DNA from 4 places in the Pseudomonas sp. Tun-23181 genome. Region 4 is predicted to be linked to each of the others. Evidence: riboswitches for the same ligand, from Rfam matches in the RefSeq annotation. Region 4 holds a riboswitch; each other region holds the start of a gene.

Region 1 (4,444 bases), 1.2 Mb from region 4:
GCCGCCGGGGCACCTGGCGCGCAATCCCTGAGTCCGATGCCCGCCTGCGAAACGGCATCGGGGCTACCTGGCAGCCCCACAGGTTCACCGTTGCCTCAAGATCAGTGGTGAACCTGTGAGGGCGGGCTTGTCGGGGCACGAACCGCCGTGAATGGGCCGGCACAGGCCAGCCCAAGCCCCTCACTGCTCCTTGCTCACCCGCCAGATCACGTTCCCGACATCATCGGCCACCAGCAACCCGCCCCGCTGGTCATTGATCACGCCCACCGGCCGCCCCATGGCCTTGCCCTTGCCATCGAGAAACCCCGTCAACAGGTCGATCGGCTTCCCGGCGGGTTTCCCCTCGGTGCTGAACGGCACGAAGATCACCTTGTAGCCACTGTGCGGCTTGCGGTTCCACGACCCATGCTGGCCCACGAACGCCCCCTGCTCGAACGGCGCCGGCAGCACACCCGGCTGGGCGAAGGTCAGCCCGAGGGATGCGGTATGCGGCCCCACCGCGTAGTCCGGCACGATGGCCTGGGCGACCTTTTGCCGATCCTGCGGCTCGACCCGCCGGTCCACATGCTGGCCGTAGTAACTGAACGGCCAGCCATAGAAGCCCCCGTCCTTGACTCAGGTGATGTAGTCCGGCACCAGGTCGCTACCGATCTCGTCGCGCTCGTTGACCGCCGTCCACAACGCACCGCTGTGTGGTTCCCAGGCCAGGCCGTTGGGGTTGCGCAGGCCGGAGGCGAAGATCCGGTGCTGGCCGCTGGCCGGGTCCACCTCCCAGATCGCCGCACGGCCTTCTTCCTGGTCCAGGCCGTTTTCGCCGACATTGCTGTTGGAGCCCACCGTGACATAGAGCTTCTTGCCATCGGGGCTGGCGATCACGTTCTTGGTCCAGTGGTGGTTGAGCCGGCCGCCGGGCAGGTCGACCACTTTCTTGCCTTCAGCGCGAATCTGCATGGCCCCCGGCTCGTAGTGGAAGCGCAACAGGCGGTCGGTATCGGCCACGTAGAAGTCCTTGCCCACCAGGGCCATGCCGAAGGGTGAGTTGAGCCCTTCGATGAAGGTGGTGCGAATTTCCGCGACGCCATCACGGTCAGCGTCGCGCAGCAGGGTGATGCGGTTGGCGCTGGGTACGCCGGCGCCGGCCCGTTTCATCACCTGGCCCATGACCCAGCCACGGATTCCCTTGCCGTCGTCGGGCTTGGCCGGGGCGTTGGTCTCGGCCACCAGCACGTCGCCGTTGGGCAGCACGTAGAGCCAGCGGGGATGATCGAGGTGCTCGGCGAAGGCCACCACCTGGGTGCCGGTCGCCGACGTGGGCTTGGCGCCCTCCGGCCAGCCGATCGCCGGGGCGATGTTGACGGTCGGGATCAAGGTCTTGTTCGGCTCGGGCAGTTGCGGGGACGGTCCCGATCCGTCGCTGACGTCCAGGCGCGCGGATTCTCCGCAGCCGCCGAGGCTGACGGCCAGGGCCAGCAGTAGCGCGATATGCATCCTGTCCATGCTCGGGTCCTCGTGGGGGCTCATGTGGAATCAGAGCGACGGGCCACCGTCGAGGTTCAACTTGTCGGTAGGGCGCATTCGGCTAGCTGGGCCCCGCTCAGGCCTGCTTGAGCAGCAGCGCCACGCCGGGAAAGTACTGCGCCGCTTCATTGTGCAACTTGCGATAGGCGTAGGGAAAATACCAGGCGATGGCGCAAGCGCTGTGCTTTTGCAGGTCGTCGACCAGGTCCTGCAACTCCTCGGGGCTGGCATGCTGGCCGGCTTTCCACGGGCTGACGAACAGGGCGCCGACCTTGAGTTGGCTGGGATAGGCGATCTGCCGGGCGAGGGCGGCGGTTTCCTGCACAGCCGTGCTCAGGTCCAGGCGGGCGATGCGCGGCCAGCGCTGGCTGGCGCGCAGGTGGACGCTGTCTTCCGAGGTGCTGATGGACAGGTCGCAGCGGCCCTCGCGCTCGCCCTCGTCACGTTGCTTCTTGCTCATGGACTGTTCCAGCGCCACCAGTTCGGCCTGCCAGGCCGCGGCCGCGAGCAGGCCGGTGTTGGCCGCGGTGCCATGCCAGTACGGGGCTTCGTTGTCGCCATGGACCTGGTTGAAGCGGTCGATGCATTCCGGCCAGCGCTCCAGCGCCGGGCGCAGGAACTCCAGGCGCGGGTTATTGATGATCAGGCCTTGCATGCTGCGCTCTCCTGTCGTTGTGATCGCGTTCAGCGAAAATTGATGTCTATGTGATATCACTGCTTTCAGTTTGTTACAAGCGGCCGGATCGGCCATTGATCCAGGCCAGATCGGCCTCGTTTCATTGACGCTCCGGGTGCAACCCTCTAACCTTCGCGGCGTGTTTCAGGTGCTCTGCCAGCCGAGGCTGGGCAGGGTGAAACTGGGAAGCCGGTGGGCGCCAGCAAGGCGCGATTCCGGCGCTGCCCCCGCAACGGTAGGTGAGTCGAGGACCGCGCAGGGCCACTGGATGCAGGCATCCGGGAAGGCGCGCGGCCCATGGGCCCAGGCCCTGCTCACGAGCCCGGAGACCGGCCTGTCACTGCCAACGGCATCACGGAGGGTGATGCGCGGTGCACCGTGGCGTCCGCCATGGCCCCTGCGCGTTCTCCGTCTGCCCGCCTATCGACCTGTCGTCGCCCATCCGTGCCGACAGCCTGCGGAGAACCCTGATGAGCGAATCCACCGAACGCGACGAACGCCACCTGGCGCGCATGCAGCGCAAGAAGGCGATCATCGACGAACGCATCGCCAACGCGCCCAACGAATGCGGCTTGCTGCTGGTGCTCACCGGCAACGGCAAGGGCAAGAGCAGCTCGGCCTTCGGCATGCTTGCCCGGGCCCTGGGCCACGGCCTGCAATGCGGCGTCGTGCAGTTCATCAAGGGCCGCAACAGCACCGGCGAAGAGCTGTTCTTCCGGCGCTTCCCCGAGCAGGTGCGCTACCACGTGATGGGCGAGGGCTTCACCTGGGAGACTCAGGATCGCCAGCGCGACATCGCCGCCGCCGAGGCGGCCTGGGCGGTTTCGCGCCAACTGCTGCAGGACCCGGGCGTGCAGTTCGTGGTGCTCGACGAGCTGAACATCGCCCTCAAACACGGCTACCTCGACCTCGACCAGGTGCTCTCGGACATCCAGGCCCGTCCGCCGATGCAGCACGTCATCGTCACGGGCCGTGCCGCCAAGCCGCAGATGATCGAGCTGGCCGATACCGTCACCGAGATGGGCATGGTCAAGCACGCCTTCCAGGCCGGCATCCGCGCGCAGAAGGGCGTGGAACTATGAGCCGACCCCGGCATTGTCCGGCGGTGCTGATCGCAGCACCGGCGTCCGGCCAGGGCAAGACCACGGTCACCGCCGCCCTGGCGCGCCTGCACCGCAACCTCGGGCGCAAGGTGAGGGTGTTCAAGTGCGGGCCGGATTTTCTCGACCCGATGATCCTCGAACGGGCCAGCGGTGCACCGGTGTACCAGCTCGACCTGTGGATGATCGGCGCGCAGGAAAGCCGCCGCCTGCTCTGGGAAGCGGCGGGCACGGCCGACCTGATTCTTATCGAGGGGGTCATGGGGCTGTTCGACGGCACACCGTCGAGCGCCGACCTGGCGCGTCACTTCGGTGTACCCGTGCTGGCGGTGATCGATGGCACAGCCATGGCCCAGACCTTCGGCGCCCTGGCCTTGGGCCTGGCACGCTACCAGCCGGACCTGCCGTTCGCCGGGGTGCTGGCCAACCGCGTCGGCAGCCTGCGCCATGCGCAACTGCTCGAGGGCAGCCTGACCGAGGGCCTGCGCTGGTACGGCGGGCTCTCCCGCGAGCGTGGCATCGAGCTGCCCAGCCGCCACCTGGGGCTGGTCCAGGCCAACGAGCTGAACGACCTGGACCTGCGCCTGGACGCCGCGGCCGAGGCCCTGGGCGCCAGTTGCGACGCCACGCTGCCGCCAGCGGTGGCCTTTGCCGAACCCGACCCTATCGCCCCCAGGCCGTCGCTGGCCGGTGTGCGCATCGGCGTGGCCCGTGACGAAGCCTTCGCCTTCACCTATGGCGCCAACCTCGATCTGTTGCGCGAGCTGGGCGCCGAACTGCGCTTCTTCTCGCCCTTGCACGACCGGGAACTGCCCACGGTAGACAGCCTTTACCTGCCAGGGGGCTACCCTGAGCTGCATCACCAGGCCCTGGCGGCCAATGCCCCTCTGCTCGAGGCGATCCGCGCCCATCACGCCCAGGGCAAGCCGCTGCTGGCCGAGTGCGGTGGCATGCTCTACCTGCTCGAGGCCTTGACCGACGTGGCCGGTGAGCGCGCCACGCTGCTCGGCCTGCTGCCGGGCGAAGCGGTGATGCAAAAGCGCCTGGCGGCCCTGGCGCTGCAGGCTGTGGAACTTCCGGAAGGGACCCTGCGCGGGCATACTTATCATCACTCCCTGACCAGCACCCCGCTCGAACCGATCGCCCGCGG
Region 2 (4,444 bases), 310 kb from region 4:
ACTGCAGCCGCTCAAGGACCACTGGCGGGAAATCCGCGAGGAGGCCCAGCAACTGCTGCACGTGGGCGAGATCAAGAAATCCGACAACTACGACGACGTCGGATTCAATTCGTTCTTCAAGACCGGCTGGAAGCGTTTCTACCTGAAGTGGTATGGCGAGAGCCACCCCTCGGCGATGAAGCTGTGCCCACGCACCACCGAGTTGCTGCAGGGTATCGGCTCGGTCAAGGCGGCCATGTTCGCCACCCTGCCGCCAGGCGCCAAGCTGGTGCGCCACCGTGACCCCTATGCCGGCTCCTACCGCTACCACCTGGGCCTGGACACGCCCAACGACGACGGCTGCTACATCGATGTCGATGGCCAGAAGTACGCCTGGCGCGACGGCGAGGCAGTGGTGTTCGACGAGACCTACATCCACTACGCCGCCAACACCACCGAGCACAACCGCATCATCCTGTTCTGCGACGTCGAGCGCCCGCTCAAGTACCGCTGGGCGACCGCCTTCAACCGCTGGTTCAGCCGCAACGTCATGGCCGCCGCGGCGGCCCCCAACGACGCCAACGACAAGACCGGCGGCATCAATCGCCTGTTCACCCGCATCTACCGCATCCGCGAGCGCGGCAAGGCCCTGAAGAAGCGCAACCGCACCCGCTACTACCTGGAAAAGTGGGCGGTGGTCGCGGCGCTGGTGCTGGTGTTCATCTACATCTGAAGCGAAGACGCTGCCCTGGCCATCACAGCCCCTCCAGAGCCTCGTTCTTCGACTAGCCTGAAAGCTCCTGTCACCACCGAACAAGGTGAAAACCATGAGCATGATGGACTGGGACGCCTACCGTAGGCAGTTGATGGCCGGCATCGGCGATCTCAAGCAATTGTCCCCCGATACCGTGGCCGGCTACATGACTGCCAGCGGTGCCGGGGCCAAGACCAACCACCTGGATGCCAAGACCCGCGAGCTGATCTCCCTGGCCGTGGCGGTGACTACCCGCTGCGACGGCTGCATCGCCGTGCACTCCCAGCAGGCCGTCAGGCACGGCGCCACCCGTGAGGAAATCGCCGAGGCGCTGGGCGTGGCGGTGGCGATGAACGCCGGTGCCGCGCTGGTCTACTCGGCCCGCGCCCTGGATGCGGTCGGCAAGGCGAGCGACTGAACGCCTCCGGCGCCGCAGCCCTTGCGCGGCGGCGCCGGGCCACCCAGACTTGGCGGCCAAGCCCGTGCAGGAGCCGCCATGATCCACATCCGTCCCATGACCCCGGAAGACTTCGAACGCTTCTGGCCCACCTTCCAGGCCATCGTCCAGGCCCGCGAAACCTATGCCTTCGACCCCGGGCTCAGCGTCGAGCAGGCCCGCCAGCTCTGGCTGGAGCTGCCCCTGCGAACCCTGGTGGCCGAGGCGCATGGCGAGTTGCTCGGCTCGTACTACCTCAAGGCCAACGCCGCCGGCCCCGGCGCCCACGTGGGCAATTGCGGCTACATGGTCGCGCCGGCCGCCCGCGGCCGTGGCGTGGCGCGGCTGATGTGCGAGCACTCGCAAAAGCTGGCACGCCAGGAGGGCTTCCTGGCCCTGCAGTTCAACTCGGTGGTGGCGACCAACGAGGTGGCCGTGGCGCTGTGGCACAAGCTCGGCTTCGAGACCGTCGGCCGCCTGCCCAAGGCCTACCGGCACGCTCGCCTGGGGCTGGTGGACTGCCTGGTGATGTACAAGTGGCTGGCGGACGAGCCGGTGGTGGAGAAGCCCGCCCTGCTGATCGGGCGCAAGAACATCGAGGCCAGGGTATCGCGTCGGCGCGGACGCTGATCGCCCTCCTGGACCAGCGCAAGCTGCATCCGAACGATTGACTCCCCACCCGTTCGGTGGTCAGATGCGCGCCAGTTTCAGGTGTCCTGCGCCGCCGCGCGCAGGGTGAAACGGGAAGCCGGTGCGTCGTTGCCACGACAAGTCCGGCGCTGCCCCCGCAACGGTAGGCGAGCGAACCCTTCGACATACCACTGTGCGCATGCATGGGAAGGTGAACGGTTCATGATCCTCGCAAGCCCGGAGACCGGCCTGGAGCTTTTCGTTGGCAACCCGCGGTGGGCGGGCGCAGGCCGGTTTTCGCGTGCGCGCCTGCGTACGTGCTTGGTCGTCTATGCGTTGTTTCCACCGGGATCCATTCATTCCTGCGACAGTGGAACGACATGTCCCGTATCTCCAAGCTTCATACTCTGGCGGCCTGCCTGGCCGTTTCCCTTCCGGCCCTGGCCGATGAACACGACGGGCCAGTACTGGCCCTGCCCTCCACGGCCATCACCGACACCCGCGACGAACAGGTCGTCGACCTGGCCACGCCGACCCGGGCCGGTTCGCGCCTGAACCTGAGCGCCCTGGAGACCCCGGCCAGCACCAGCAGCATCAGCGCCGGGCAGATCCAGCAGCGTAACAACCTCACCGTGCAAGACGCGGTGACCCGCTCGCCAGGCATCACCTCGGTCGGCACCCCAGGCAACGGCGGCACCGCCCTCTCCGCCCGCGGCTTCACCGGCCACAGCTCGGTGATGACGCTGTTCGACGGCTCGCGCCTGTACACCGGCGCCGGTACCCAGAGCTTCCCGGTCGATCCGTGGATGGTCGAGCGCATCGACGTGATCCGTGGCCCGGCCTCGGTACTCTATGGCGAAGGCGCCACGGGCGCGGTGATCAACGTCATCCCGAAAAAACCCTTCGCCGGCGAAATCCGCAACCACCTGCGCCTGGGCTACGGCTCCTGGGACCGCCAACAGCTCGGCCTGGACAGCGGTGGCAGCCTGAGCGAGCGCCTGAGCTACCGGGTCACCCTGAACACGCAGCAAGGCAACGTCTGGGTCGATCGCGGCGACTCGCGCAACCTGGCCCTCAGCGCCGCTCTGCGCTTCGACGCCAGCGACGACCTGAGCTTCACCCTCGCCCACGAGCGCGGCGATGCCGAGCCGATGAACTACTTCGGCACCCCGCTGATCGACGGCCACTACCGCGACAGCCTGCGCAAGAAGAACTACAACATTCGCGACGACGTCCAACGCTATCACGACGAGTGGACCCGCCTCGACACCGACTGGACGATCAACGACCACCTCAGCGCCAGCAACCAGCTGTACTACATCAAGAGCCGCCGGCACTGGCGCAACGCCGAGGACTACACCTGGGATGCCGACCGCGGCCAGCTCGAACGCGGCAGTTACCTGGAGATCAAGCACAACCAGGAGCAGATCGGCGACCGCCAGAGCTTCACCTTCGACCACAGTCTGTTCGGCCTGGCCAGCAAGACCGTGGTGGGTGCCGAGTACAACAGGATCCGTTTCAACGTCGACAACAACTCGCCGTACGAAGACGTGGGCGGCGACTACATCGACCCCTGGCAGCCGGCACCGGGCGGGTTCCACAGCCGATCGGCGCTGCGCCCACAGACCCTGTCCACCACCCGCACCTTCGCGCTGTTCGCCGAGAACCGCACCCAGCTCACCGATCGCCTGTCGCTGGTCACCGGTGTACGCCGTGACCAGAACCACATCGATCGGGACAACCTGGTCAGCGACACCCGCAGCGACCGCAGCCTGCAGGGCGGCAACTGGCGCGCGGGCCTGCTCTTCGCGGTGACCGACGAGCTGTCGCTGTACGGCCAGTACTCCACCAGCGAGGACGGGGTCAACAACCTCATCAGCCTCAACCCGACGCAGATGAACTATGACCTGACCGAGTCGAAGCAGACCGAACTGGGCCTCAAGCAACGCTTCTGGGACGGCCGTGGCGAGTGGACTCTGGCGGCCTACCACATCGTCAAGAAGAAGCTGCTGGTGGACGACCCGGTCACCCACGAGAAGCAGCAAGCCGGCCAACAGACCTCCGACGGCCTGGAGGCGACCCTGGAGCTGGCCCTGGCTAACCAGTGGCAGGTATCGGCCAACGCCGCCGTGGTACGCGCCAAGTACGATGACTTCGATGAAAGGGTCGGCGGCGTTCCCCAGGACCGCGCCGGCAACCGCCCGGCCAACGTGCCGCGCCGTACCGCCAACCTGTGGCTGAGCAAGGGTTTCGGCCAGACCGTGGATGCCGGCATCGGCCTGCGCTACGTCGACGAGCGCTACGCCAACACCGCCAACAGCCAGAGCGTCCCCGGCTACACCGTGGTCGATGCCAACCTCGGCTGGCAGGTGCTGCCGGACGTGCGCCTGGGGCTGCAGTTGAACAACCTGTTCAACCGTGACTATGTGGTGGCCGCCCACAGTGGTGAGCAATGGCTGCTCGGCGCGCCACGGTCGTACTTCGCGACGGTCGACTACAGCTTCTGACCTGAGCGGCTTTCTCCAATTGAGCGGTACTGGGGCTGCTTTGCAGCCCATCGCACAGCCCCCCACCTGAAAAAGCGCTATCGAACCTCAACAAATAGTTATAAGATAACATTTCATCTCACAATCCCTCTTGCCTGC
Region 3 (4,444 bases), 300 kb from region 4:
AGCACGACCCGTGGGGCGCGGATCTGCCAGACGATCTGCGCCTGTCCGCGGCTCCAGTCGCCGCCGTCGGCCAGGCCCAGTTGCTGCAGAACGATACCCAGCACCTTGGCCAGCGGCACCTGGGCAGCGCCGAAGCCCAGCGACAGCAGGCAGGAAAACACCAGCGCCGCCAGCAGTGCGACCAGCAACAGGCGATAGCCGGCAGGGCTACGCACCGGCATCAGCGCGGCGCCCCGGCGAACCGTTGCGGATGCAGCGCGGCGGCCAGGTGCTCGATGGCAACGGCGTTGTCCACCGAGGGCGTGACCTGCAGGTACGACAGCACCACGAAGCGCCGTTCGCGAATCGCCTTCACCTCGCCGAGGGCCGGGTGCTTGAGGAGGACGTCGCGCTTGTGCTGCCAGAGGGTGGGGCCGTAGTCGACGATGACGATCACCTCCGGGTCGCGTTCGACCAGGCTTTCCCAACTGACCTCGGTCCAGCTGGCGTTGACATCGGCCATCACATTCTCGCCACCGGCCGCCTCGATCAGCGCCTGGGGCATGCCCAGGCGGCCGGAGGTGGTCGGGCGGTCCTCGCCGCTGTCGTAGAGGAACACCCGGGGCTTGCGCTGCACCTCGCCAAGTTGGGCCGTCACCCGGGCGATGCGCTGGCGCAGTTGGCCGATCAAAGCCTGGGCCTGGGCGGGCACGGCGAAGATCCTGCCGAGGTTGTCCAGGTCCCGGTACAGGTCCTCCAGGCTGGCCTGGCGCTGGGGCATGATCCGCGCACAGGATTCGCTCAGCTCGTAGACCGGGATGCCGAAGGGCGCCAGCGTCTGTGGCGTGACCGGCCCGCCCACGTGCATGCCGTAACTCCAGCCGGCGAACAGGAAGTCGGCGTCCACGTCCAGCAGGTTTTCCAGCGATGGGTAACGTGCCGCCAGTTCCGGCAGGCCGGCCAGGGCCTGGCGCATCGACGGGTCGAGGTTCTTCCAGCCGCTGATGCCGCTGTAGCCGACCATGCGCTCGCGCAGCCCCAGGGCCAGGAGCATGCCGGTGAGGTTGACGTCGTGGCTGACCGCCCTCTGTGGCGGCTGGGTGAAGGTCACGTCGCGGTCGCAACTGTGCACGGTCAGGGGAAAGTCGCTGGCCAGAGCGGCGAGGGGCAGGGCGGCCAGCAGGGCCAGGCAGGTGACGAAGCGTTTCATGCGGGGCTGATCCAGGTGATGCGCGGGTGGCAGGCGAGGGGATGACGATCGACCAGGGCGTGCACGCCGAACACCTGGGCCAGGCACTGTTCGGTCAGGACCTGCTGCGGCGTGCCATGGGCAACGATGCGGCCGGCCTCGATGACATACAGCCGGTCACAGAAGGCGGCGGCCAGGTTCAGGTCATGGAAGCTCGCCAGCAGGCTCAGCCCGGTACCGCGCATGTGCTCGAGCAGGGCCAGTTGGTAGCGCGGATCGAGGTGGTTGGTCGGCTCGTCGAGGATCATCAGGCGCGGTTGCTGCACCCGTGCCCTGGCCAGCAGCACCCGCTGCTTTTCCCCGCCGGACAGGCTGGCGAAGCCCTGCTCGGCGCAGGCCAGCAGGCCCAGCTCGCGCAGGCAGGCATCGACCAGCGCCGCTTCGCTGTCGCCCTGGAACCAGCCCAGGTGCGGGGTACGGCCCATGGCGACGACATCGCGCACGCTCAGGCCGAAGTCCTCGGGAAACTCCTGCAGCATCACCGCGATGCGTTGTGCCACCCAGCGCGGCGGGCGCTGCCAGATGTCCTCGCCTTCTAGCGATACGCGGCCGCTGTCTGGCCGGGTGAAACGGTAGGCGCAGCGCAACAGGCTGGTCTTGCCGCTGCCGTTGGGGCCTATCAGGCCGACGAACTCGCCAGGGCCGACCTCAAGGTCGATGCCGTCGAGCAGCCGGCGTTCGCCGGGTGACGGTGACCAGTGCAGGCCTTCGATGCGCAGGGTAGGCAAAGACATGGGTGAGCGACCGTTGCGGGGTTGAGAAGACCCGACGGAGCGCACGCACGGAGCAATCGTGGGCACGAGGCTGCCCCAGGACCGGCCCGCGCCCGCCCACCGCGGGAGTTGCCAATTGCAGTGTCAGGCCGGTCTCCGGGCTTGCGAGGGGCGTGAGGCATTCACCTTCCCATGCCGGCGGCACAGTGGTGTGTCGAATGCATCGCTCGCTTACCGTTGCGGGGGCAGCGCCGGACTGGTCGCGCGAGGGCGAGGCACCGGCTTCCCGTTTAACCCCCCGCACGGCGGCGGGGGACACCTGAAACAGGGGCGCATCTGAGCATTTATGGCAGGGGGAGTCAACCGCGGTGGCAGGTGGGGGCCAGGCTTGCATCGCCATTGGGGACCGCTTTGCGGCCCCAAGCCCTCACGGCATTCAAGTCCGCTTGAGCACCAAGGTCAGGATGTCGTAGCTGGCCACCAGCTCACCCAGCTGGTTGGTCACCTCCACGTCCCAGGCCACCACGCCCTGGGGCTGGCCCAGCGGACTGGACTTGCCCTGGTCGATCTTGCGCTTGCAGGTCAGGCGGGCCTGGATGGTGTCGCCGATGCCCACCGGGTTGATGAAGCGCAGGGTATCCAGGCCGTAGTTGGCTAGCACCGGCCCTTCGCCCGGCGACACGAACAGCCCTGCCGCCGCGGACAGCACGAAGTAGCCATGGGCGATGCGCTTGCCAAACTGCGAGGCCTTGGCGGCGATCTCGTCGAAGTGCATGTAGAAATGGTCGCCCGACAGGCAACCGAAGTTGACCAGGTCCGCCTCGGTCACGGTACGCCGGTGGGTGAGCAGCGACTCGCCGATGCGCAGGTCGTCGAAATGACGGCGGAACGGATGCACTTCGCTCTCGATCACCTCGGCGCCACGCACGTACTCGCCGGTCACTGCCGTCAGCATGCTCGGCGAGCCTTGCACCGCCGCGCGCTGCAGGTAGTGCTTGACCGCCCGCAGGCCACCGAGCTCCTCGCCACCACCGGCCCGGCCGGGCCCGCCGTGCTTGAGCTGTGGCAAGGGGGAGCCGTGGCCGGTGGACTCCTTGGCCGCCTCGCGGTCGAGCACCAGCAGGCGCCCATGCCAGGCGGCCGCCGCCGGGATGGCCTTGGCCGCCACCGCGCGATCGGCGGTGACCAGGGTCGCCACCAGGCTGCCCTTGCCACGGGCCGCCAGGGCCAGGGCTTCGTCCAGGTCGTCGTAGGCCATCAGCGTGCTCACCGGGCCGAAGGCCTCGATGTCGTGGGCGCCGCCTTCGGCATGGGGATCGCGGGCTTGCAGCAGGGTTGGGGCGAAGAACGCGCCTTCGGCCACGCCCTCGCCGACCGGGGCGAAGCCGTCGCTCGCGCCGAATAATTGATCGCAGCTCTGGAGCAGGCTACGCACGCGCTCGCCAACATCACGCTGCTGGTCGTGGGAGGCCAGCGCACCCATGCGCACGCCTTCGACCGAAGGGTCGCCCACCACCACCTTGGCCAGGCGCTCGCGCAGGCGGGTGGCCACGGCGTCCAGGTGCCTGGCCGGGACTATGGCGCGGCGGATGGCGGTGCACTTCTGCCCGGCCTTGGTGGTCATCTCGCGCACCACCTCCTTGATGTACAGGTCGAACTCCTCGCTGTCGGGGCTGACGTCCGGGCCGAGGATGGCGCAGTTGAGCGAGTCGGCCTCGGCGGTGAATGGCACCGAGTGGCGCACCAGGTTCGGCGTTACCCGCAACTTGGCGGCGGTGTCGGCGGAGCCGGTGAAGGTCACCACGTCCTGGCCCTGCAGGCGCTCGAGCAAGTCGCCGGTGCTGCCGATCACCAGCTGCAGGCTGCCCGCCGGCAACAAGCCCGACTGGTTCATCAGGCGCACCACCGCCTCGGTCAGGTAGCTGGTCGAGGTCGCTGGCTTGACGATGCACGGCATGCCGGCGAGGAAGGTCGGGGCGAACTTCTCCAGCATCCCCCAGATCGGGAAGTTGAAGGCATTGATGTGCACCGCCACCCCGGTGCGCGGCACCAGGATATGGCTGCCAGCGAAATGCCCTTGCTTGCCCAGAGGGATGGCCGGGCCTTCGTGCACCAGGTTGCCCGAGGGCAGCTCGCGGCTGCCGATGCCGGCATAGGCGAACAACGTGGCATTGCCGCCTTCGATGTCGATCCAGCTGTCGGTACGGGTCGCGCCGCTGTGGTGGGAGAGGGCGTAGAGCTGCTCCTTGCGCTCGGCCAGGTACAGGGCCAGGGCCTTCAGACGGGCGGCACGCTGCTGGAAGTCCAGGGCCATCAGCGCGGTCAGGCCCTGGCGGCGGGCATGTTCGAGGGCTTCGGCGAAGTCCGGGCGCTCCTCGTGGCTGTAGGCCAGGACATGGCCGTCCAGGGCGCTGCGCAGGGCCTGGGCGCCGTGCTGGCCGATCCAGCGGCCGGCGATGAAGCTTTGCAGGGTTGGGGCGTCAGACATGCTGTTCTCCTGTTG
Region 4 (4,444 bases):
GCCGTTCGGCCTGCTCGCCGGTCACCGTGCCCAGGCCGGTCAGCTCGGGGTCGGGGCGGTCATCGCCTGGCACCAGGATCAGCCGTACACCGCGGTTGGCCAGCTCGACCAGTTGCTCGACGCCATAGCGCCAGTAGCCGACCCCGCCGTGCAGCGACACCAGGATCACCTTGGCGTGGCGCAGCACCTGGTCGACGTAGAGGTCGACCGAGGCGTGGTTCTGCACCTGCATGGGGTTGGCCAGGCGCAGGCTGGGGAAGTCGTCTGGCAACTGCTCGGCGGTTTCCGCCAGCAGCGCCAGGTGCGAGTCGCCGCTGCAGAGGATCACCAGCTCAGCGGGCGTCTGGCCGAGGTCGGCGATGCTGTCGTCCGGCACGAAGCCGCCGGGCTGGGTCCGCAGCAGGTGCATGGATCAGGCGCCCAGGGCCTGGCGCAGGCGCGCCTCCAGTTGCACGGCATCCAGGTCCTGGCCGATCAGCACCAGGCGCGTCAGGCGAGGCTCGTCGGCACGCCAGGCGCGGTCGAAGTGTTTGTCGAAACGGGTCCCCACGCCCTGCACCAGCAGACGCATCGGCTTGCCGGGAATGGCCGCGAAGCCCTTGGCGCGCAGGATGCCGAACTCCACCACCAGTTGCGTCAAGGCGTCGAGCAGCAGGCTTTCGTCGGCCTCGGGCAGGTCGATGGAGATCGAGTCGAAGGCGTCATGGTCATGATCGTCGTGATCTTCGCCAGCGTGATGGGCATCGTGGTGGGTGCGCCGGCCATCGATGTGCGCCTCGGCCTCGGCGCCCACGCCAAGCAGCACCTCCAGCGGCAGGCGCCCGCTGCTGGCCTCGATCACCTTGACCGCCGGCGGCAGTTCCTCGGCCACCTCGGCGCGGACCTTGGCCAGGCCTTCGGCATCGATCAGGTCGGCCTTGTTCAGGACCACCAGGTCGGCGCTGGCCAACTGGTCGGCGAACAGCTCGTGCAGCGGCGACTCGTGGTCCAGGTTGGGGTCGAGCTTGCGCTGGGCGTCCACTTGCTCTGGGTAGGCAGCGAAGGTACCCGCCGCCACCGCCGGGCTGTCGACCACGGTGATCACCGCATCGACCGTGCAGGCATTGCGGATTTCCGGCCACTGGAAGGCCTGCACCAGCGGCTTGGGCAGGGCCAGGCCGCTGGTTTCGATGAGGATGTGGTCCAGGTCGCCACGGCGTGCCACCAGTTCGCGCATCACCGGGAAGAACTCTTCCTGCACGGTGCAGCACAGGCAGCCGTTGGCCAGTTCGTAGACGCGGCCGCTGGCCTCTTCCTCCGTGCAGCCGATGCTGCACTGCTTGAGGATCTCGCCGTCGATGCCCAGCTCGCCGAACTCGTTGACGATGACCGCGATGCGGCGGCCCTGGGCGTTGTCGAGCATGTGCCGGAGCAAGGTGGTCTTGCCCGAGCCGAGGAAGCCAGTGACGATGGTGACGGGGAGCTTGGCCAGTGTTTTCATGTCGCGATGCCCTTGGCAGGATGGCGCGGGCATGCAGGACGAAAGCCTCGTGCCACCACGGCCGGGCCCGTTCGCCACCGGATCACCCCGCCCGGTTGAAAGTCGAAAGCGTTTCGAGGCAGGTCTCCTGGCTTGCACAGTACCGGCCCCGGGCCGGTTGGATGACGCCTTCCCGCGCTGGCGCAGTGGCTGTGTCGATCCTGTTCAGTGCTTACAGTTGCGGGGGCAGCCGCGGCTTGGACCGCGTTCCCATCTTAGCTCCGGCGGCGGCCGGAGAACCTCGAAGCGGCAAGGCTACGCAGTGGTTGGCAGGCGGTCAACCTTGGCAGCCCTAAAGCCTTGCCTATCCTGCGATTGACGGGGAAACCGCCCCATGATTTGCTAATGCACTGCGTTCAGGTGCCCCTTCGGGGGTGAAACGGGAAACCGGTGCGTCCCAGGCCCCCAAGGGGTCGGACAACGCCGGTGCTGCCCCCGCAACGGTAAGCGAGCGAAGCGTCTTGACCACTGTGCCACGTCGTAGGGCATGGGAAGGTGACGCTCCCCCCCAGGAGCCCTGCTCCTCCTCGCAAGCCCGGAGACCGGCCTGACGTCGAATGATCACCCCGCGGTGGGCGGGCGCTGTCGCATCTCCCTGGGCCCGTTGCGTCCGGGGCTGTCGCGCTTGTCCGCCGCCTATGACAAAGCAGAGGAAAGCGTCATGCCCGTCACCAGCGCCAAACACAGCGTCAGCACCCCCGTCAGCCTCAGCCAACGCATCGTCATCGCCGCCGGCGCCAGCCTGCTGGGCCTGTGCCTGATCTACTTCGCCGGTTTCTCGCACATCGAGGCCGTGCACAACGCCGCCCACGATACCCGCCACAGCGCCGCCTTCCCTTGCCACTGAGTACGCCTGCATGATCAAGCGCATCGCCCGTACCGCCGGCTTCAGCGGCCTGCTCGCCGCCCTGCTGCTGACCTTCTTGCAAAGCCTGTGGGTCAGCCCGCTGATCCTCGAGGCGGAAACCTATGAAAGCGCGGCCCCCGTCGCCGAACACCACGGCCACGGCGATGCCGTCGCCGCCCATGAACACGACGCCGAAGCCTGGGCACCGGAAGACGGCTGGCAGCGCCTGCTCTCCACCACCGGCGGCAACCTGGTGGTCGCGGTCGGTTTCGCCCTGATCCTCGCGGCCCTGTACAGCTTGCGCGAACCGGGCCGCGTGGCCACCGGCGCACTGTGGGGCCTGGCCGGGTTCGCGGTGTTCTGCCTGGCGCCGACCCTGGGGCTGCCGCCAGAGCTGCCGGGTACCGCCGCTGCCGACCTGGGTCAGCGCCAGGGCTGGTGGATCGGCACCGCCGCCGCCACCGCGGCAGGCCTGGCCCTGCTGGTGTTCGCCCATCACTGGCTGTTCAAGGTACTGGGCCTCGCCCTACTGGTCGTGCCGCACCTGATCGGCGCGCCGCAACCGGCGATGCACGAGAGCCTGGCGCCCGAAGCCTTGGAAACCCAGTTCAAGATCGCCTCCTGGGTGACCAACGCCGCCTTCTGGCTCGCCCTGGGCCTGCTCAGCGCCTGGCTGTACCGTCGCACCAGCCAAGCCTGATGCGCCTCGCCCCTCCTGCGCCGGCGTTGTACGCCGGCTTCGGCTGCCGCCAGGGCTGCCCGGCCGACACCCTGCAGGCCCTGCTGCGCGGGGCCCTCGCGGCGCACGGGCTGGCCCCGGCGCTGCTGCGCGGCATCGCCAGCATCGACCTCAAAGCCAACGAACCCGGCTTGCAGGAACTGGCCAGGCGCCTGGCATTGCCCCTCGTGCTGTTCAGCCCCGCGCAACTGCACGCTTTCGAACCCCAGCTCAGCCACCGCTCGGCAACCACCTTCCAGCACAGCGGCTGCTGGGGGGTGGCCGAAAGCGCAGCCCTGGCCCTCGCCAGCCAGGCCCAGGGCCCGGCCGCCCTACGGGTAACGCGCCAGGTCCTCGGCCCGGCTACCCTCGCCCTGGCCAGTGGCGGATAATCGCCTCCCCCGCTCACCCGCAAGGATTCCCCATGACGGTCTACTTCATCGGCGCCGGCCCCGGCGATCCGGAACTGATCACGGTCAAGGGCCAGCGCCTGATCCGCCAGTGCCCGGTGATCATCTATGCCGGCTCCCTGGTGCCGCCGGCGGTGCTCGAAGGGCACCGTGCCGAAACAGTGATCAACAGCGCCGAACTGCACCTGGAGCAGATCATCGCCGCCATTCGCAGTGCCCATGACAAAGGCCAGGACGTGGCCCGGGTGCACAGCGGCGACCCCAGCCTGTATGGCGCCATCGGCGAGCAGATCCGCTACCTGCGCGAGCTGGGCATCGACTACCAGATCGTCCCCGGCGTCACCGCCACGGCGGCCAGCGCCGCCCTGCTCGGCTGCGAGCTGACCCTGCCGGCGGTGGCACAGACGGTGATCCTCACCCGCTACGGCGACAGCTCGCCCATGCCAGCCGGCGAGCAACTGGCCGACCTTGCCCGGCACCGCAGTACCCTGGCCATTCACCTGGGCGTCAAGCACCTGGCACGCATCATCGCCGAGCTGCTGCCGCACTACGGCGCCGACTGCCCGATCGCCGTGGTCCATCGTGCCACCTGGCCCGACCAGGACTGGGTCATGGGTACCTTGCAGGACATCGTCGAACGCACTGCGGCCAAGGGCTTCCGGCGTACGGCGCTGATCCTGGTGGGCCATGTGCTGGGCGATGCGCCGTTCGCCGAGTCAGCCCTGTACCGAGCCGGGCACGCCCACCTCTATCGCCCCGCGGACCAATAACCTGTCGGCTGATTCCGGCACGCGAATACCTGTGCAGGAATCAGCCGAAGACGCTGCCAGCCCCCGCCTACTGAAACCCCTTAATCGTGTAGGGTTTTTCAACAAACCAACCTCGCTTTTTCAACACCCCTATACTCGCCATTACCAACGCTCCTTAATCGACGTATCTTGCGCGCTGCC

What was found. Region 4 has a riboswitch for cobalamin ahead of ACDI39_RS05140 (CbtB domain-containing protein). Riboswitches for the same ligand answer to the same signal wherever they lie in the genome.
Region 1: linked by a shared signal. The riboswitch ahead of cobO (cob(I)yrinic acid a,c-diamide adenosyltransferase) and the one ahead of ACDI39_RS05140 (CbtB domain-containing protein) in region 4 are both predicted to bind cobalamin.
Region 2: linked by a shared signal. The riboswitch ahead of ACDI39_RS06560 (TonB-dependent receptor) and the one ahead of ACDI39_RS05140 (CbtB domain-containing protein) in region 4 are both predicted to bind cobalamin.
Region 3: linked by a shared signal. The riboswitch ahead of ACDI39_RS03720 (ABC transporter ATP-binding protein) and the one ahead of ACDI39_RS05140 (CbtB domain-containing protein) in region 4 are both predicted to bind cobalamin.

The regions. Positions count from the first base shown of each region.
Region 1 covers NZ_CM171630.1:2,191,265-2,195,708, reverse strand. The annotation lists gene ACDI39_RS10570 (C40 family peptidase) at 1-31, shown strand, start outside; partial or broken gene ACDI39_RS10565 (PQQ-dependent sugar dehydrogenase) at 181-1,488, opposite strand; gene ACDI39_RS10560 (hypothetical protein) at 1,595-2,173, opposite strand; cobalamin riboswitch at 2,324-2,546, shown strand; gene cobO (cob(I)yrinic acid a,c-diamide adenosyltransferase) at 2,665-3,276, shown strand; gene ACDI39_RS10550 (cobyrinic acid a,c-diamide synthase CobB) at 3,273-4,444, shown strand, end outside.
Region 2 covers NZ_CM171630.1:1,318,429-1,322,872, forward strand. The annotation lists gene lpxO (lipid A hydroxylase LpxO) at 1-712, shown strand, start outside; gene ACDI39_RS06550 (carboxymuconolactone decarboxylase family protein) at 807-1,151, shown strand; gene ACDI39_RS06555 (GNAT family N-acetyltransferase) at 1,230-1,799, shown strand; cobalamin riboswitch at 1,862-2,066, shown strand; gene ACDI39_RS06560 (TonB-dependent receptor) at 2,180-4,306, shown strand.
Region 3 covers NZ_CM171630.1:708,428-712,871, forward strand. The annotation lists gene ACDI39_RS03710 (FecCD family ABC transporter permease) at 1-221, opposite strand, end outside; gene ACDI39_RS03715 (ABC transporter substrate-binding protein) at 221-1,189, opposite strand; gene ACDI39_RS03720 (ABC transporter ATP-binding protein) at 1,186-1,962, opposite strand; cobalamin riboswitch at 2,072-2,279, opposite strand; gene paaZ (phenylacetic acid degradation bifunctional protein PaaZ) at 2,378-4,429, opposite strand.
Region 4 covers NZ_CM171630.1:1,003,905-1,008,348, forward strand. The annotation lists gene cobN (cobaltochelatase subunit CobN) at 1-409, opposite strand, end outside; gene cobW (cobalamin biosynthesis protein CobW) at 413-1,480, opposite strand; cobalamin riboswitch at 1,581-1,778, opposite strand; cobalamin riboswitch at 1,863-2,084, shown strand; gene ACDI39_RS05140 (CbtB domain-containing protein) at 2,181-2,366, shown strand; gene ACDI39_RS05145 (CbtA family protein) at 2,377-3,066, shown strand; gene ACDI39_RS05150 (cobalamin biosynthesis protein) at 3,066-3,476, shown strand; gene cobM (precorrin-4 C(11)-methyltransferase) at 3,509-4,264, shown strand.